DNA from 3 places in the Lonsdalea quercina genome. Region 1 is predicted to be linked to each of the others. Evidence: predicted binding sites of a transcription regulator. Region 1 holds the regulator's gene; each other region holds the start of a gene.
The links. Region 1 encodes PurR, which represses purine synthesis genes. Its sites were predicted from a motif close to CANGCAAACGTTTGCNTG; they were not measured.
Positions count from the first base shown of each region.

Region 2: a site for PurR is predicted at 2,144-2,161, ahead of BLU64_RS11090 (NCS2 family permease). Genes of this name have one in related genera too.
Region 3: a site for PurR is predicted at 1,491-1,508, ahead of purT (formate-dependent phosphoribosylglycinamide formyltransferase). Genes of this name have one in related genera too.

Region 1 is NZ_FNQS01000002.1:404,507-411,365, forward strand. It holds gene BLU64_RS04710 (C40 family peptidase) at 156-1,079, shown strand; gene cydH (cytochrome bd-I oxidase subunit CydH) at 1,195-1,287, opposite strand; gene purR (HTH-type transcriptional repressor PurR) at 1,663-2,688, shown strand; gene cfa (cyclopropane fatty acyl phospholipid synthase) at 3,036-4,187, shown strand; gene BLU64_RS04725 (riboflavin synthase) at 4,236-4,883, opposite strand; gene BLU64_RS04730 (MATE family efflux transporter) at 5,149-6,522, shown strand; tRNA gene BLU64_RS04735 (tRNA-Val) at 6,676-6,752, shown strand.
Region 2 is NZ_FNQS01000007.1:93,701-100,559, reverse strand. It holds gene BLU64_RS11100 (carbohydrate ABC transporter permease) at 1-350, opposite strand, end outside; gene lpxP (kdo(2)-lipid IV(A) palmitoleoyltransferase) at 1,079-2,005, shown strand; gene BLU64_RS11090 (NCS2 family permease) at 2,364-3,731, shown strand; gene BLU64_RS11085 (Na+/H+ antiporter) at 3,978-5,624, shown strand; gene acs (acetate--CoA ligase) at 5,673-6,859, opposite strand, start outside.
Region 3 is NZ_FNQS01000002.1:31,893-38,751, reverse strand. It holds gene BLU64_RS03065 (YebY family protein) at 1-152, opposite strand, end outside; gene ftnA (non-heme ferritin) at 328-837, opposite strand; gene BLU64_RS03055 (DNA polymerase III subunit theta) at 1,157-1,387, shown strand; gene purT (formate-dependent phosphoribosylglycinamide formyltransferase) at 1,551-2,729, shown strand; gene BLU64_RS03045 (AAA domain-containing protein) at 3,132-5,843, opposite strand; gene BLU64_RS03040 (bifunctional 4-hydroxy-2-oxoglutarate aldolase/2-dehydro-3-deoxy-phosphogluconate aldolase) at 6,397-6,859, opposite strand, start outside.

The DNA of each region.
Region 1 (6,859 bases):
AACAAAAATTAGCATTCATTCAGTGAAAAAATCACGTATTAACGATTTTTCACTATTCTGTACTCATTAACTGTGTTTTAGCACTTTGTAATTATGTTGATTTGAGGAATACTGTGGAAATCGGACGAATAAGAACCACCATCGGTCACACTATAATGCGTTTACTTGCTACTTTTTTCGTACTATTTTTTAGCCACTTGGTTATCAGTCAGGCGATATCTGCCCCCCAAGCTCCGACGTTAATCTCTCGTAAATCCCCCGTCGATCCCTCAGATGCTGTCGATACGAAGAAAAACAAAGAAACCAAAAACGCGAAAAAGTCTGCCCCCTCCCCACAAGACAAGAAAAAAATCCGCAATATCGCCCCGAAGTCCAAGGCAGCCGGTGATGGCGATAACGACAAAAAAACCAAGCGCAACATAAAACACACGCAGACCGTAGCCCACACCTCTTCACATAAAGACGCCCCCACCCGTCAGCCCACGCCCAAGACCGTCAAACGGTTATCCCGTGGTCAATCCACGCTGACGCTAGCGAAAAAAACACCAAAACGAGGTCACGCTGCTCGGATGGATGAAGAAAAATCGACCGCCGCGCGTGTTACTCGTAATAGAAAAGAGGATGTCGACGAACCCCGCGGCCTGACACTAAGCGCGGCGCACAAGCTCCGCTCACAACGCGCTAAAGTCACCGCGCTCAACAAATTGATGAGTCAAATTGGCAAACCCTACCACTGGGGCGGCTCATCGCCGTACACCGGTTTCGATTGTAGTGGGCTGGTCTATTACGCCTACAAAGATATTGTGAAAATACCTATTCCCCGTACCGCCAATGAAATGTTTCATTTGCGCGATGCCGCGCCTATCAAGAAAAACGAGTTGGAAAGCGGCGATCTGGTCTTCTTCCGCATCAACCATCGTGGTACGGCTGACCATGTAGGCGTTTATGTTGGAAACGGACGATTTATTCAGTCGCCTCGTGCAGGTTCAGATATCAAAATAAGCAAACTCAACGAAGACTATTGGCAGGAACATTATATTGGCGCCCGCCGGGTGGTCATGCCGCAGACGGTGAGATAACTCTCGGCAATCATTTAAATGAACACAACAACGAAATAGAAAAAGGGACCGAAGCCCCTTTTTACACTATGCCCACGAGAATGATTTTCGTGAGCGCAAACCTCGGCAAAATGGCTTAAGCGCCAAATACCGCAGTAAAACTGAAGGCGATAATCACCGCCAATGCCGCGACAGTCGTCAACAGCGACATTTTTAGATTGGTATCCATTACTCTCTCCTTAATTTTAAGCACAACCCTCGGGGTCGCCAGCCGTGTCAGTATAGGGGAACGGAGTGCTATCAGCACCCAAATGATGAATATAATGTTATGAGAACGTGACCCTTCTGTTTTATCACAGTAATAACGTCCTTTTATCGTTGCAGGAGTAGAATTAACGCTTTCACTTTTCGCCCGGATCGGACAGAATTACCGGTTTACTGCTGTACGAACTCCGTTGGTCGAGCATCATTTCCTATCTTCAGGTATATCCGTCGACACCCCTCCTTCTGAAATGCATCCATCTTCAGAAAGAGACGAATTCGCGCAGGCAAACGATTAACAAGTTACTTACTGCTGCAGGAAGTAGGTTTAGGAGTCATTTAGATGGCAACGATTAAAGATGTGGCAAAACGTGCTGGCGTTTCAACCACAACCGTATCCCACGTCATTAATAAGACCAGATTCGTCGCCGAAGAAACCAAAGCCGCCGTTCACGCTGCCATTGACGAACTGCATTATTCTCCGAGCGCTGTCGCGCGCAGCCTGAAAGTCAATAACACCAAGTCTATCGGACTGCTGGCGACCTCCAGCGAGGCGCCCTATTTCGCCGAAATTATCGAATCCGTCGAAAACAGCTGCTATGCCAAAGGCTATACGCTGATTCTTTGCAACTCTCACAACGATCTGGACAAACAGCGGGCTTATCTCGCCATGCTGGCGCAAAAGCGTGTAGACGGACTGCTGGTCATGTGCGCGGAATACCCGCCTGAACTTCTGACGATGTTGGAAGGCTATCGCCATATTCCTATGGTCGTCATGGACTGGGGACAGGCACACAGCGACTTCACCGATACCGTCGTCGATAATGCTTTCGAAGGTGGATATCTTGCCGCGCAGTACCTCATTGAACGCGGCCACCGCGATATCGGGGTGATCCCAGGGTTGCAGGAGCGTAACACCGGTAGCGGACGTTATCTGGGCTTCAGAAAAGCGCTCGACGAAGCTGGCATTGATATCCGTGATGAGTGGATCGTACAAGGCGACTTCGAGCCGGAATCCGGCTACAAAGCCATGCATCAGATATTGGCGCAGAAAAGCCGCCCGACCGCCGTGTTCTGCGGCGGCGATATTATGGCAATGGGCGCCCTCTGCGCGGCTGATGAACTTGGGCTGCGCGTACCGCAGGATATCTCCATCATCGGCTACGATAATGTTCGTCATTCACGCTATTTCACCCCGGCGCTGACCACGATACATCAGCCGAAAGAACGGTTGGGGCAATCCGCGTTCGCCATGCTGTTGGACCGAATCACCAGTAAGCGTGAAACGTCCCAGGTAATCGAGGTACATCCTCGACTGATCGAGCGTCGATCCGTGGCTGACGGCCCTTTCCGCGATTATCGCCGTTAGTTATTACATCTATTTCGATTGAAATAATTACCCCCGCCTTTTCCCCTGCTTCAGCCATTTAAAGCTTGTACCGTGGTTGAAGCAGTCATAAACTTGTCACTGTCTTCTAAGACAATAACCTACGAATAAGACATACTGAGCAGTTTGCTATCCTGTCGATATAACGTGTTGCCTACTTTGGCTTTTGTGGCATGGATAGATGCCTTTCGTACCGGCTTTTCTCTTAATTTCCCCCAGTCCCTTTTTCGGGGGATAGACGATGGATCACGTCCACCGACACCTTCTGCAGGTAATTTTGTCTAAGCTGTTTCTTGCGATGATCGCTGACAGCAAGATAGGGAGAGGTTATGAGTTCATCTTATGTGGAGGAACTGGACATCCATAACACGTCCTGGTTCCAAATTGTGAAAGAAATGTTGTCTTCGGCGGACATCGCCATTAATGGCGCGCGTCCGTTCGATATACAGGTAAAAAATCCTGACCTCTATAAACGCGTGTTGCGAGAAGGCTCTCTTGGTTTGGGAGAGAGTTACATGGACGGTTGGTGGGAATGTGAAAGACTCGATATCTTCTTCCACCGCGTACTCCGGGCCGGACTTGATAACAAGCTGCCCAAACATGTTAGCGATATCGCCCGCGTTCTCATCGCCCGCCTCACCAACCTACAGTCCAAAAAACGAGCCTGGATTGTCGGAAAAGAGCATTACGATCTCGGCAATGACCTTTTCTCACTCATGCTTGACCCTTACATGCAGTATTCCTGCGGCTATTGGAAGGACGCCGAGACGCTGGAGCAGGCGCAGGAAAACAAGCTGCGCATGATCTGTGAAAAACTGCAATTGCAACGCGGCATGACTTTATTGGATATCGGCTGTGGCTGGGGGGGATTATCTGAATATGCAGCCAGGTACTATGGGGTTTCCGTCACCGGCGTGACAATTTCGCGGGAACAGCAGAGACTGGCGCAGGAGCGGTGTCGGGATCTGGACGTCACCATCCTGCTTGAAGATTATCGTGATTTAGACCGCCAGTTTGACCGCATCGTTTCCGTCGGCATGTTTGAACACGTCGGCCCCAAAAATTACGATACCTATTTCCGCGTCGTTCGCAAAAATCTGAAGCCTAAGGGATTGTTCCTACTACACACCATCGGCGCGAACAAAACCGATCTGTCCGTTGACCCGTGGATTGACCGCTATATTTTCCCTAACGGCTGTCTGCCGTCCGCGCAACATATCGCACACGCCAGCGAGCCTTACATGATAATGGAAGATTGGCACAATTTCGGCGCCGACTACGACCGCACGCTGATGGCCTGGCATGAGCGGTTCCAGCAGCATTGGCCGGCGTTGGCCAGCGCCTATTCCGCTCGTTTCCAGCGTATGTTCAGCTATTACCTGAACGCCTGCGCGGGGGCTTTCCGGGCCAGGAATATTCAGCTGTGGCAGGTATTATTCAGCACCCATGGCGTGGAAGGGGGAATTCGCGTGCCACGTTGACAGTACAGGCTGGCGGAGTCCATCGGTTTCGCCAGCCTGCAACCGCGGTCAGGCCTGAGCAGGCGTAGGAACCACGGACAGCGAAAGGTTCTGATTCGCCAGGACGCGTTCGACGGTGTCGACAATCGCCTGAGTCTGCGGATCGATTTCGATGTTGATGTGCTCGCCCAGTCGTTTTTTACCCAGCGTGGTACGCTGCAACGTCTCGGGGATCAGATGCACGCAGAAGCGGCTTTTCGTCACTTCCCCCACCGTCAAGCTGATCCCATCGATACCGACAAATCCTTTGTGCAAGATGTACTTCATCTGCGTTTCGTCTGCCGGGCGGAACCAGATCTGATGGTTGTTTTCCGAGGTCAGAATCTTCACGATCTCCGCCGTACACATGATATGGCCAGACATCACATGCCCCCCGACGTCATCACCGAATTTGGCGGCGCGCTCGACGTTAACCCAAGAGCCGACCTGCAAATCCGCCAGATTGGTTAAACGCAACGTCTCTTTCATAATATCGAAACTAACATGGTCGCCATCGATTTTCGTCACGGTTAAACAGCACCCGTTGTTGGCGATAGACGCACCTATCTGCAACCCCGGCAGCAGCGCTTGGGGCAGTTGCAGAACGTGAGTGCGGAAGTTGTTTTTTTCATTAATAGACACCACCGGCGCGGTGCCCTGAACAATACCAGTGAACATGGATTCTGCCTCTTTACAAATCAAACTCGTCTGTTGAATATCGCTGGCTTGAAATCGCCAACAAAAACGCTACCGTCAGTTTGCACGATATCGAGTGATGTGGGTAGTTAGCCTGAAAGATTTAACTGCTGAAATCACCGAGTGTAAATAGACAACTTATTGGTAATAGTGCGTTAACGCATTACAATGTGCCACTTTTTCCCAAAAAATAGGATGATGGCGTCATCTAGTGTGACGAACTGTCGATCTTCATAAAGGTGTTCGCGTGCAAAAGTATCTAACGGAAGCGCGTCAGCTGTTGGCGCTAGCGATCCCCGTCATCATTGCCCAGGTTTCACAAACGTCCATGGGTGTCGTTGATACCATCATGGCCGGCTCCTACAGCGCTACCGATATGGCGGCGGTGGCAGTCGGAACGTCGATTTGGTTGCCAGTCATCCTGTTCGGCCACGGCCTGCTAATGGCGTTGACGCCGGTCGTGGCCCAGCTCAATGGTTCAGGCCGGCGTGAACGCATTGCGCATCAGCGGCAGCAGGCTTTTCTGCTGGCCGCCATGATCTCGGTCGTCACCATGCTCGTGCTTTATCAAGGCGACAAGGTAATTCAGCTGATGCATAACGACTCGCCGGAGCTGGCGGACAAAGCCGTCGGCTATCTGCGCGCGCTGCTTTGGGGCGTTCCCGGCTATCTGTTTTTCCAGGTGCTGCGCGGCCAGTGCGAAGGGTTGTCCAAAACCCAACCTGGGATGATCGTCGGTTTCATCGGCCTGCTGGTCAACATTCCTATCAACTACGTGTTTATTCACGGAAAGCTGGGCATGCCCGAATTGGGTGGGGTTGGCTGTGGCGTCGCCACCGCCTCGGTGTACTGGATAATGCTGTTGTTGCTGGCGGGCTATCTGCACCGGGCGCGCTGGATACAAAGTATTAACAGCCACGCCACGCCTTTGCGGCCCGACTGGCCCGTCATCAAACGGCTATTCAGCCTCGGGTTGCCGCTCGCGCTGGCGATGCTGTTTGAAGTCAGCCTGTTTGCGGTGGTCGCCTTGCTGGTCCTGCCGCTCGGCGTTGTCGATGTAGCCGGTCACCAGATCGCGCTTAACTTCAGTTCACTGATGTTCGTACTGCCGATGTCGCTGGGCGTCGCCGCCACCATCCGAGTAGGACACCGACTTGGGGAAGGTTCGGTGGCCGATGCCCGCATTGCCGCACGCACCAGTCTTTTTTGCGGCGTCGCGCTGGCGTGCTGCACGGCGATTTTCACCGTAGTACTGCGTGAACCCATCGCTTTGCTTTACAACGACAATCCACTGGTCGTGGCGATGGCGTCGCATCTGATGCTGCTCGCCGCCATCTATCAGGTGTCCGATGCCATTCAGGTTATTGGCAGCGGCGTGTTGCGCGGCTATAAAGATACCCGCGCCATCTTCTTTATCACTTTCACGGCCTATTGGGTGCTCGGCCTGCCCTCCGGCTACCTGCTGGCGCTGACGGATAAATGGGTTGCGCCGATGGGCCCGGCGGGATTCTGGTGCGGGTTCATCATTGGCCTGACCGCCTCCGCCATCATGATGGGCTTGCGTATTCGCTGGGTGCAAAACCAGCCGGCGGCGGTCACGCTGGCGCGTTCGGAGCATTAACTTACTGAAATGATGAAAAAAACACCGAACTGGATATAAGCTCGTCAATCGAACCGGCAAGGCGGCAATTTGGTTTATTTGCCCCTTGCCAGCCGCCGTTCAGGTCGTTAATATCCGTCCCCGTTGTCGCACTGACAGCAGCACTTCAGGAATGCGTTCTTAGCTCAGTTGGTTAGAGCACCACCTTGACATGGTGGGGGTCGATGGTTCGAGTCCATTAGAACGCACCATTCCTATTCCGCTTTACCGATAGGTCTTCGTTTTTCCGACTTGTAGAACCCCTTTTGCGACTGAAGGCTTTCAGTCGACAACCTGATGATTCTCAACAGATTCTGGA
Region 2 (6,859 bases), on a different contig from region 1:
GCGGCGGCGCTCACCATCGGGATAATCATCGGAAAGAAAAAGGCGGTGCGTAACCAGCGGTTTACCGCCGTGTTTTGCCACAAGGCCAGCGCGAGCATCAATGCCAATATCACGCCAGGGATGACCGTCAGCAGGATGTACAACAGGTTGTTCCAGAGCGCGCGCCAGAATACGGGGTCGTCCAGCAGTCGCGCAAAATTGCTCAGACCGACGAACGGCGCGTTATCGCCGGTCATACGGGTATCGAACAGGCTGTCGTAGACCGACCGTAGCAAGGGAAAGTAGGTGAACAGAGCGAGAAACAGCAGTGAAGGCAACAGAATGAGCCAGGGCAACCAGTGACTGCGCATGTGAGGTTTTCCGTCGTCAACGATGAAATTGAGCGGTTATCCTGAGGGGAAAATGCTGCATCCGCATGGCGGAACCATGACGGTTTGGTGACGAGGTCGTGACGTGACCGTCCGTATCGCCAGGCACAACGCCGGGTGAGTCTCTTTGGTGAACTTACTCGGCGACTGCATCCTGCGTGACTGCCCCCTTGACGCAGCGCCGCAATATGAAAATAAAGAAAGTAGAACCCCGGACGGTCTAGGTTGTCGAATTGGACAACAGCGAATGACGTTGGAAAGCAGCGGCACAGGTTGTCTAGACTCAGCGTATGACCTGAGCGGAAATGAGAGGGAGAGAACGCGGTTTTGGCCTCAGGTGTTACGTAGGTTGCGGATTATTCTGATAGGAATGGGCGGCGCCATGTCTGTTCAGCATGTTACACTGCCCGCCGCAGTCGCAGGGCGTGTGCCATCTACGCGCGCACTCTCTTTCTAACAGTCGATATCCCTATCGTTTCAGGCTTTGTTATCGCGTTAAGTTGTGCGCCAGCGTGGACTATTTTAGGTAATATAGTTTTACCATTAATTGTTGGCCTGCCTGGGGTCGATTGTTTCCTCTGCCATTACCATTCCGCTTTAGTCGGTTTTCCCGGCCTGCGTGGTAAGGAATTAACGGTTTTTTTGTCATTTCTGGCATGGTCCGGCTGATAGCTGCTGTCATTCCAGCATGGCGTTACGAGATGATAGCAATGAGCACCACCAAAAAATTCACCAAAGATTTACTCCATCCCCGTTATTGGCTCGTCTGGTCAGGACTGGCCCTCTTATATCTCCTGGTGCAGTTGCCGTATCCGCTGCTGATGTACACCGGGCGCGGGCTGGGTAACGCCGCCCGTTTTTTCCTGAAACGCCGAGTCAGCATCGCCCGCCGCAACCTTGAACTGTGCTTTCCCACCATGTCGCCGCAAAAGCGTGAGGCGATCGTCAAAGAAAACTTCGCTTCACTGGGCATGGCGCTCATGGAAACCGGCATGGCCTGGTTTTGGTCCGATCGCCGCGTACGCGCCTGGTGCGAAGTCGTCGGGCTGGAGAATTTGGAGCAGGCAGGCAGCGAACAGCGGGGCGTTATGGTGATCGGCGTACATTTCATGTCGCTGGAGCTGGGCGGCAGAGCGATGGGATTATGCCGACCGATGATGGCGATGTACCGGCCTCACAACAATAAAGTGATGGAACTGGTGCAGACCTGGGGGCGTTCCCGCTCCAATAAAGCCATGATCGATCGCAAAGATTTACGCGGCATGGTGCAGGCGCTGAAACGCGGCGAGGCGGTCTGGTTCGCGCCGGATCAGGACTATGGCCCGCGCGGCAGCGTATTCGCGCCGTTCTTCGCCGTCCCTCGGGCGGCGACGACCAGTGGAACGTTCACGATCAGCAAGCTGGCCAATCAGCCAGCGATGGTGACCACCATCTTGATCCGCAAACCGAAGTGCAAGGGCTATCAACTGGTGATTCAACCCGAGTTAAAGGACTATCCACAAAACGACGAAACGCAGGCGGCGAGCTATATGAACCGCGTGATCGAGCAGGAGATCATGCGCGCGCCGGAACAGTATCTCTGGTTGCACCGGCGGTTCAAAACTCGACCGGTAGGAGAAGCGTCGCTTTACCTCTAAAGGCTTCCTCAATTTAAAGACGGGCAACCGCTCATGGCGGATTGCCCGTCTTTGATCATGAAGGAATGTCGGTGCAATAAATAAATAGTTTTTGAAATTGCCGCCCTAAAAACGGGATAATCGCAGGCTTACTTTACGGCAGCAAACGTTGTCCCGACGTTGTCGGGGCTTTAGGGGGCGTTTCTGTCGCGGGTGATGAACCAGGTTGTTTGTCTTAGGCAAGGGATAAACGGCGTGGCGTTAGCTGAATTTTGGCTCCGTTTCTGCTTCACCCCATCTCTGGTCGGTCACCTCGTGCGTGTCGTCCGGATTAGATGAACAGAGACTTAATAATAATGACTTAGCAAGGGATACCACCATGTCCAATTCTACTCGTCAGGCTGATGAGGCTGCCCGTCCTCGCGGCGCACTCGACGCTTTCTTCAAAATCGCTCAGCGAGGCAGCAGCGTACGTCAGGAAATACTGGCGGGTCTCACCACGTTTCTGGCGATGGTTTACTCGGTTATCGTCGTTCCCAGCATGTTGGGAAAAGCCGGCTTTCCGCCTGCGGCTGTCTTTGTTTCAACCTGTCTGGTGGCGGGCTTCGGCTCTCTGCTGATGGGGCTGTGGGCCAATCTGCCGATGGCTATCGGCTGCGCAATCTCTCTGACCGCGTTCACGGCGTTCAGTCTGGTGCTGGGGCAGAATATCAGCGTGCCGGTCGCGCTGGGCGCCATTTTCATGATGGGCGTGCTGTTTACCATTATCTCCGCCACGGGGATCCGTTCCTGGATCTTGCGTAACCTGCCGCAAGGGGTAGCGCATGGCGCGGGTATCGGTATTGGTCTGTTTTTGTTGATCATTGCCGCTAACGGTATCGGTCTGGTGGTGAAAAACCCGGGCGCCGGTCTGCCGGTCGCGATGGGCGAGTTTACGGCGTTCCCGGTCATGATGTCGCTGCTGGGGCTGGCGGCGACAATCGGTCTGGAAAAACGTCGTGTTCCCGGCGGCATTCTGATTGTCATTATCGCCATTTCCGCACTCGGCCTGATTTTTGATCCGAACGTGACCTACCACGGTTTGTTCGCATTGCCGAGCCTGAGCGATGCCTCTGGTCAGTCGTTGTTCTTCAATCTGGATATCAAAGGCGCGCTGCAGCCTATCGTCCTGCCGAGCGTGTTGGCGCTGGTCATGACGGCGGTATTCGATGCGACCGGGACCATTCGCGCGGTAGCGGGGCAGGCGAATTTGCTGGATAAAGACGGTCAGATCATCAGCGGCGGTCGTGCGCTGACGGCCGACTCCGTGAGCAGCATTTTCTCCAGTCTGATGGGGACCTCGCCTGCGGCGGTTTACATCGAGTCCGCAGCCGGTACGGCGGCCGGAGGGCGCACGGGGCTGACGGCGACGGTGGTCGGCGTACTGTTCCTGCTGATGCTATTCCTGTCTCCGCTCTCCTATCTGGTGCCGAACTACGCCACCGCGCCCGCGCTGATGTACGTCGGCCTGTTGATGCTGAGCAACGTATCCAAGCTGGACTTCAACGATTTCGTCGACGCGATGGCCGGTTTGGTCTGCGCTGTCTTTATCGTGCTGACGTGCAACATCGTGACCGGCATCATGCTCGGTTTTGGTTCGCTGGTACTGGGTCGGGTTTTCTCCGGCGAATGGCGCAAGCTGAATGTGGGCACGGTCATCATCGCGGTTGCGCTGGTGGTGTTCTACGCCGGCGGCTGGGCGCTGTGATACTGTCGCAAAGACTGTAATAGCGAGAGGGGAACGTTATCGTTCCCCTTTTTGTCAACTCATTTCCTTTTTTCTTTTTTCGTTGCCTTTTCATCGCGTTCCTTCTGTTATTATTTTCTTAGGTCGATGACGACATTGCTCGAACGACGCTTAAGGTCAATGCCCTACGCGGCCCAGCCAGAAACATGTCACGTCACCTCACCGGTGTAAGCGCGTTGATCGGTTACAGCAAGAACTAAGGAAAGCATGGAAATATTTTTTACCATCTTGATTATGACGCTGGTGGTTTCTTTGTCCGGCGTTATCACACGTATTCTGCCCTTTCAGATACCGTTGCCACTGATGCAGATTGGCCTGGGGGCGGTGTTGGCCTGGCCTAAGTTCGGTTTACACGTCGATTTCAATCCTGAACTGTTCATGGTGTTGTTCATCCCGCCGCTGTTGTTCGCCGACGGCTGGAAGACGCCGACGAGAGAGTTCCTTCGCCATATGCGAGAGATCCTCGGGTTGGCTCTGCTGCTCGTTCTTATCACCGTTGTCGGCATGGGATATCTCATTCATTGGATGGTGCCGGATATGCCGCTGGTGGCCGCCTTCGCGCTGGCGGCGGTGTTGTCGCCGACGGATGCGGTGGCGCTGTCGGGGATTGTCGGCGAGGATCGCATTCCGAAAAAACTGATGGGGATCCTGCAGGGCGAAGCGCTGATGAACGACGCGTCCGGTCTGGTATCGCTCAAGTTCGCCATCGCTATCGCCATGGGCACGATGGTGTTTACCGTGCATGGCGCCACGCTGGAATTTCTGCAGGTGGCTCTGGGCGGCTTGCTGGCGGGGATTGCCATCACCTGGGTCTACAGTAAATCGCTCGGGTTGATCAGTCGCTGGAGCGATGACGACGCCGCAACGCAAATCGTCCTGCTGCTCCTGCTGCCGTTCGCCGCTTATCTGATTGCGGAACACTTGGGCGTGTCGGGCATTTTGGCGGCAGTCGCGTCGGGGATGACGATTAGCCGCTCGGGCATGATGCGCAGCGCGCCGTTGAACATGCGCCTGCGTGCCAACAGCGTCTGGTCCATGCTGGAGTTTGTGTTTAACGGCATGGTGTTTCTGATGCTGGGGCTACAGCTGCCGAGCGTGCTGGAGGAGTCGATCGTTCAGGCGCAGAGAGACCCGACGATTGAGACCTGGATGCTGTTTACCGATATCGGCATCATCTACTTTGCGCTGCTGCTCCTGCGTTTTTGCTGGGTATGGCTGATGAAGCATTACAGTTTACACATTCAGAACAAACGCCCGATGGTGTTCGCGGAGTACTCCGCGCGCGAGCTGTGGATCGTCTCGTTTGCCGGAGTGCGTGGTGCCATCACGCTGGCGGGCGTGTTGTCCATCCCGCTGTTGCTGAGTGATGGCAGTGATTTCCCCTCCCGCTACCAATTGGTCTTTATCGCGACCGGCGTCATCCTGTTTTCATTGATGTGTGGGGTGATTGCGCTACCGCTGTTGCTCAAAGGCATTGTAATGACGGACAAAAGTTCGCATAAAAAAGAGGAACGACTGGCCCGTACCGCCATGGCCAAAGTCGCCATCGATAGCCTGTTGAAAATGCAGGAGCGTTTGGCGGCCGACCGTGAGGATAATATCGATGAACAGGTGTTGAATGAGGTCTGCGCGCAGGTCATCGGGATGTTGCGTCGGCGTGTGACCGGCAATGATGAGCTGGAAGCCAGTATTGCGATTGAGAACCTGGAACGCCGTTTCAGACTGGCCGCCGTCAACGCGGAACGCGCCGAACTTTATCACCTGCGTGCGACGCAGCAGATCAGCAATGAAACGCTGCAAAAGATGCTGCGCGAGCTGGATCTGCTGGAAGCAGTGCTGATCGAAAAGGTCTAGGTCAGGCTATGCCCCGTTGCTCGATACTGACGTTGCGGGGCATTTTCATCAGAGCGGAGCATTCGGGATCGGCTTTTCCTCCAGCAGCTGAGCGATGACGCCTGGGTTGGCCAGCGTCGAGATATCTCCCACATTATCGCCCTCGCCGGCGGCAATTTTTCGCAGGATCCGACGCATGATCTTGCCGGAACGCGTCTTAGGCAGAGCCTCCGCCCAGTGTAAAATGTCGGGAGTGGCAATCGCGCCAATCTCTTTACGCACCCACGCGCGCACCTCCTCATGCAGTTCCTCCGTTGGTTTTTCGCCGCGGTTCAGCATGATGAAGGCATAAATGGCCTGTCCTTTCACGCCGTGTCCCACTCCCACGACGGCGGCCTCGGCAATTTTGGGGTGGGAAACCAATGCGGATTCGATTTCCGCCGTCCCCAGCCGATGACCGGACACGTTCAACACATCATCCACGCGGCCCGTGATCCAGTAATAGCCGTCTGCGTCACGACGTGCGCCGTCGCCGCTGAAATAGCGCCCTTTGAAGGTTGAAAAGTAGGTTTCCTCGAAACGGGCGTGATCGCCGAAGAGTGTGCGTGCCTGCCCCGGCCAGGCGTCGGTGATGACCAGATTGCCCTCGCATTCCCCTTCCAATAGACGGCCCTCGCCATCGACCAATGCGGGGTTGACGCCGAAAAAAGGCAGCGTGGCCGCGCCGGGTTTGAGAGCAATGGCCCCCGGTAACGGGGTGATCATGATGCCGCCGGTCTCCGTCTGCCACCAAGTATCCACGACCGGACAGTCGCCGTTGCCGATCTTATGGTAATACCACTCCCAGGCTTCCGGATTGATGGGTTCGCCGACGGATCCGATGAGCTTTAACGTTTGGCGAGTCGATCCCTGAATCGCCTTATCGCCGTCCGCCATGAGCGCGCGAATGGCCGTGGGGGCGGTATACAGAATATTGACCCGATGCCTGTCTACGATTTGTCCCAAGCGGCTGGCGTCCGGCCAGTTGGGAATACCTTCAAACATCAGTGAGGTCGCGCCACAGGCCAGTGGTCCATATACCAGATAGCTGTGACCGGTGATCCATCCGATGTCGGCGGTACACCAATAAATATCGCCGGGGTGGTAGTCAAACACGTATTTGAAGGTGAGGGCCGCGTAAACCAGATAGCCGCCGCTGGTGTGCAGCACGCCTTTGGGCGTGCCGGTTGAACCGGAAGTGTAAAGAATAAACAGCG
Region 3 (6,859 bases), 370 kb from region 1:
GCGTTGCCAGGTCGGCAGATCAACTGCACTTCTTCGCGAGTGAACGCCCAGTTGTCGCCATATTGCAGTTTGCTGATGTTGGCGATCCCCGTCGCCGCGAGCGCTGAAGAGCAAAAAGAGGTCGTTATCAGAAGCCAGATTAATTTTTTCATTTTGATTTCCAAAGCAAGACAGACCGTTGTATTTACAAGGTTTCTTGATTCAAGCCGTCAAGAATAAACCTCGGTAGAATCATACCGACGCACTGGGGGGAAGTCGAGCAAGGGGGGAATCAGGAGATATGCAGAGAAAAGGCGATGTCGGATGAACACCGCCTCTGTATCGTTATCAAGCAGAAGGCGTAGTGCTTGCCGCCATTCTTTTGAGGTCTTGGTCGATAAAGAACAACCCGCCTTCTGAGGTACTTACCATCGCTAGTTTATCCAGAATAGAGTTGAACAGCTTCTCTTCTTCATGCTGCTCAGCCACATACCATTGCAGGAAGTTGAACGTTGAATAGTCTTGCAACGTCATGGCCGCATGCGCCAACTCGTTAATTTTTCCGGTAATCAGCTGTTCGTGTTCAAAAGTCAGCTTGAAAATATCAGTCAGAGAATCGAACTCTACCGGGGGAGCTTCAATCGCGCCAAGGACAGGCATACTGCCGGTATCGTCAAGGTAGTCGAACAGACGCTGCATGTGCTCCATTTCTTCCTGAGAATGAGACTTCAGGAAAGCCGATGCGCCTTCGAAACCTTTATTTCCACACCACGCGCTCATCTGCAAATACAGGTTGGCTGAGTAGAACTCGAGGTTCAGCTGTTCATTCAGCTTTTGGATCATTTCTTTTTTTAACATGTTGAATCCTTTTCCACTGGCTAGGGACTATTTGAAGGGCATTATGCACGGAAAAATTAAAATTAAACACATACTATTAACGAATAATCTCATTATTTTTATCCTAAATTCAAAGTATTATCATTCATCTATGAGAATGGTTTTTATTACTTTTCATGGTATCGATTTCGTTTAAAGACAATGTTCAACATTGGCGTTTGAATTCATTCATTGCTCTTATTTTACTGTGATTAGGGATGAATCTAACGAGGGTTAGCGCGTCGCTTGCCATTTGAACCGGGCTGTTTTATGTTTGTCGCGCCACACACAGGAGGACATCATGGGACATAATCTGGCCGACCTCTCATTCGAAGAGATGGAAAAAGTAAACGTCGATCTCGCCGCTTCCGGTGTCGCTTTCAAAGAGCGCTATAACATGCCGGTCATCCCTGACGTACTCGAACAGCAGCAGCCTGCGCATTTACGCGATTATTTCCGTGAAAGGGTTAGCTTTTATCGTCAGCTTTCTTTGCAGTTCTCCACTCTGCCTTACGACCCCAACAGTAAATGATCCAATCGTACCGTCATCATCCGCAGGATGACGGTCTTTCTCTTACCCACCTTGACGCAATGAAATGTCGGTCAAACGGTCTTAAAGATGACCTCCGGATGCGTACGCAAACGGTTTCGTTTATACTGCGCCGGAATTCTTAACCGCATCGGATACGACGTTTATGTTAACAATTGGAACAGCCCTACGCGCCGGGGCCACCCGCGTCATGTTGCTGGGATCGGGCGAACTGGGAAAAGAAGTGGCTATTGAATGCCAACGTTTAGGAATTGAAGTCATCGCCGTCGATCGCTATACCGACGCACCCGCCATGCAGGTCGCACACCGTAGCCACGTCATAAATATGCTGGACGGCGAAGCGCTGGAACAGCTGATCGCTTTGGAAAAACCTGACTACATCGTTCCCGAAATTGAAGCCATCGCTACTGATACGCTCGTCGCGCTTGAGAAGCAGGGACAACGCGTCGTGCCATGCGCTCAGGCCACCCGATTAACGATGAATCGGGAGGGAATACGCCGGCTAGCGGCGGAGACACTAGGCGTTCCAACCTCTCCCTACCGGTTTGCCGATAGCGAGGAAGGCTTTCGCGCAGCCGTGGAGGACATCGGTTTTCCCTGCATCGTAAAACCCGTCATGAGCTCTTCAGGGAAAGGCCAGAGCCTGATGCGTGAAGCGCGGCAACTAGACTCAGCCTGGCGTTACGCGCAGGAGGGCGGACGAGCCGGGGGCGGTAAAGTGATTGTCGAAGGGCTGGTCAAGTTTGATGTCGAAATCACCCTCCTCACCGTCAGCGCCGTCGATGGCATTCACTTCTGCGCTCCGATCGGACACCGTCAGGAGGATGGCGACTACCGTGAATCCTGGCAGCCGCAACAGATGAGCGCTGTAGCGCTTGAGCGGGCGAAAGCTATCGCCGGCAAGGTCGTTAAAGCACTCGGCGGCTACGGCCTGTTCGGCGTTGAGCTGTTCGTTTGCGGCGATGAGGTCATTTTCAGCGAAGTGTCGCCGCGACCGCACGATACCGGGATGGTGACGCTGATCTCTCAGGATTTGTCGGAGTTCGCATTACACGTACGCGCTTTCCTCGGCTTGCCGGTGGGCGCCATTCGCCAGTACGGCGCAGCAGCTTCCGCGGTGATACTGCCGTATCTGACCAGCAGTGACGTTCGCTATCAGGGATTGGAACACGCCCTGCTGCCACAAACGCAAATCCGCCTGTTCGGCAAACCGGAAATCAGCGGCCAGCGTCGAATGGGCGTCGCATTAGCGATGGACGAGACGACAGACGCTGCCGTGCAACGCGCCAAGACCGTCGCGGCGGCGGTAAAAGTCAAGGGTTAGTGTTGAAGGCGCAGTCTGTCTGCGCCCTTTTCCTCGTTCGTGTCTCGCCGTTATGAGCCGGCTATTCTGGGTGTATTCCCCTTTATCTTCGCAAAATTAAGTGTGTAACTTAAACAGCCGAAAGCTGGTCGATGCGTCTAATTTCAGGCGCATATGCTTTGCATAGACAGGGCCGGCTAGCTTCGTATCCCTGTCATTGAAGGCGATTTTCAGCGCCACCCAATGGATACTGTCCTACATGCTGTCGGCGGGCGGATTTCATCCATAAAACAGGCCACCAAGAATGAGACGCAAGCTTAGCAAGTTGCGCCGTTGCACGCAGAGAGATCCTGAATACCCCGGCTTTATGCTGCTAACAATCGGTCTGGATCAAGGCCGATAATGTTGCACGCCGATGTCGCCTCACTCACTGCGCACAGGGCTGGCCCACCGGCCGATAAAGTCGGCGATTCTCTCTTCGATACGACTCTCGATGGTGCGTAGGCGCAGAATAGGTATGCCGCCTTTCGACAGAATACCGTTCTTTAAGGCATCCCGTGCCGCCTGGTCGGGTCGGTCATGGGAGCCGCCATCAACTTCAATCACCCCCAGAGGGGTCTTTCCTACCTTGTAATAGATCACAAAATCGCAGCTGGCACGCGCCATGAAGGCACGCTCGCGTTCTGTTAAATCAGGTACGCCCGGCGATATGATCTGATTAAGTTTGACCTGATCGTGACACAGCAACGCCCGGCACGAGGGGTCAGATAGCGCCTCGCGCAGCCGTTGCGCGACGATCTGCTCGGATTTATAGCGTGAGTCCTCAGGTCGCAATCGGGCATTCAACCGCGCCAGAGACTGATCGTATTCGCGGTACAGCAGGTCGAACGCCGATACCACAGGCGCGCGCACGATCTGCTCGTCCTGCGCGTAATAAGCGATGTAGCGCATCAAAGCGGCGAGATGCCCCTTATTACCGGTAAAGACCTCATCGCCCGTCACCAGTGTGAAGCGATGCTTGGACCGTGACACTGCAACGTTAATCATGCGCGGGTCATCGACGAAATGCAGACGCTTGGGGTCTTGGTTGTAACGTTTTTTGTCCAGCACGGTGGAGAAAACAATCTCATCACACTCCCTCCCCTGGAACTTGTGCACCGTATCCTTGACGAAATCCGTCGGCAGACATGTTCCGGAGAGGTCAACCTGCGCTCGGAATGGCGCGATGAAGCCGCGCCCGTCGCCGTCTACCCCCACGGCTTCGCCCTCGTCTTCCAGCAGCTTCAGCAGAGAGTCCAGCTCCCTCAAGTTAGTGTTCTGCCGGGTGTGATTGCCCTTGGCTGTCACCACCAGACGTAACGGCGCTTCACCTTTACCCTCCTTCGTCATAGGCACCAGCTCGTTGTCGTAGAACTGCTGGTTGCAGAATTGAATGATCCTGGGATGGCAGCGGTAATGTTCTTTCAACAAAGTCCGGGGCAGCGCCTGCTTGAATACTTTAATGCACGAATCCAGCAGGCTGTAGCGCTCGCAATCGTAAGCCTCCGCGGGTGCCTCCAGGCCTAACGCTACGGGAATATGCGCCAACTGACGGTTGTCGCCGACGACGATCAGATTCTTCGCGCAGCCCAACGCCAGAATCCCCGGCACAATATCCTGCAATGAAGCTTCGTCGATGATGACGTAGTCAAAGACAGCACCCGGCGCGATGGAATTGACGATGGAATGCGTGCCGCTGCCGAGGATGGGAAAGCGTTGCACAAAGGCATCGAATCGTTTGCGGTAGGTCTTATCATCGAAGCTGTCTAAAACCCTGGGCAATCCGTGCAGATGCTGCTTCAGGAGACACATCGACGCCCTCTTCAATTCCTCCAGAGCAGCCGTAAAATTTACGCTCTCCAGCGATGCTCGACACGCTCGCAGCTCCGCATCTTTTTCCTGTAACGCTTTGTCGTAGTAGTGCAGTTGCAAGGCATAGAAAACGGACAGGCGCGTGTCACCCTGAATGAATGGGCGGGCGCGGAAAATTCTGAAGTTGAATAGCAGCTCAATACGAGCTTTAAGGCGGATGCGTTGCTCTCCAAGATAGGCGAGGTAAGCCATCAGGTCGGCAATCTTGCGTGGAGACAGTCCGTACTTGTCCAGCGAGGCGACGGCCCGCACGCCGCTTTCTGCCTGCCACTGGTGCAGGTAACGCCGCTCAATCATCAGCTCGTCGAGTTCGACCTGTAATTGCGCCTCCCGATTGTGATTGTGCAAGTGCTCTTTCAAACGGGCCAGCATGGTTTGAATCTCGTTCAGAGTCGGTGCGGGTTCGGGTTCACTCGTTGGCTGAGACGGCAGGTTGGCGAAGAAGTCCTTGCGGTTGTCCTGATTGCCGAGTTTTGCAATCACATGACCCAAGCCGTATTTCTCCAGTTTTTCGTAGACATTATCCACCGCTGCATTGTTGTTGGAGAGCACGGCCACCGTCTGTCCACGCAACAAGATATTGGCGAGAATGTTTAAAATGGTCTGGGTCTTGCCGGTGCCCGGCGGGCCTTCAATCACGCTGACCTGGGCGCGGAAAGCTTGCTCGACCGCCTTAAGCTGGCTCTCGTTCACCCCAAATGGATAGATCAGACCTTTTCCCTCTGCGAGCGTTTTATTCCGCGCCGTGCAATAGGCCTCTAAGGCTGTGTCAGCGCGAGCGGGCAGTTTTTCTAATTGGCGAACGACATTGGCAGCAATCTCGCGGTCGCTCTTGCAGTCCGCCCTATCCTGCCGGGCATTCGCCACAGCCATAAAATAGCGGAAAACCGGGGTGTTTTTCATCGCCGTCGGCGCGACAAAGCTGATGCTCTCCAGCTTGTAGACATACGGCTTGTCGGCATCCGTGTAGTACACGACGGCATACCTCTCACCATAAATCGTTGCCTTCGCGATGGGCGTGACGATGGCGCTGCCGGCCTTGGTCAAGAACATCTCGCCCAGCTCGCGAACGGGCGAGATGTTGCAATCACAAAGAGGATGTTGGGTCGTTTCTTTATTGAAGTCAGTGCACCTCAGTTGTAAGCCTTCGTCCCTGTCGCTCCAGATCGACCAGTTGGCGATCTCTGCAGTCTTGTCCTTACCCCCCATTTGGATAGAAATCATATTTCCCTTATTTCCTCGCGAACAACATCCGAATTCAGTTTTATGCTGACGTTCAAATGTCGTTATGTCCCTGATGTGGAGATAATCTTGCCACCATTTTCTACATGGCAAAAGAGGGTCGTTTGATTGGCCTCGTTTTGTTGTAGACCAGCGTAGTTCCTGACGAACCATGTCCGAATAGCTGACTCCTTGCAGATGCTTCCTGTGGGATGTATCCGAGGTCAAAGCGCTCCTGACCGGGCCTTGGGTGGTGCTGCGGCAACGGCCACGAGGGAAGTTGCATTTTGCTGGTATAAAATCTCAGAAAATCCGGTCAGCCAGAAAAGCGCGGATGCCACATACAGGGTCAGTCAGGGTCAGTCAGGGTCAAGTTTGAAAGCTACGGCAGGATGGACTTAATAGAAGGATACGTTGAGGTAAGGGGCGCGCGGTCCGACGAAATACTAATCGGGGTCATCATCAAAAAAAACCACCTCCGAAGAGATGGTTCAGAAGCAAAATTTATACGCGGTTATCACGTCATTGACGCCCATTTACCGTGTGATGTGCCGAATCAGGCTTTAGCGCCTTCCACTGCTGTACGAGCCAGATCGGTGATTCGACCGTAATCGCCGGACTCCAGCGCATCAGCCGGCACCAACCATGAGCCACCGACACACAACACGCTTTTGAGCGCCAAATAGTCGCGGTAGTTATTCGGTGTAATGCCGCCTGTGGGGCAAAACCGGATTTTGCCGAACGGACCTGCGATAGCCTGCAGGGCTTTCACGCCGCCGTTAGCCTCAGCCGGGAAGAATTTGAACTCCGTCAATCCGTAATCCATACCCAGCATCAGTTCAGAAACGGTGCTGATACCCGGAATCAGCGGAATATCGCCCGCCGTCGCCGCTTTCAACAGCGGCTCAGTCAACCCAGGGCTGATGGCGAACTGCGCGCCGGCATCGACAACCTCGGCCAGCTGTTGCGGATTGGTCACCGTTCCCGCGCCCACAATCGCGTCCGGGACTTCTTTCGCA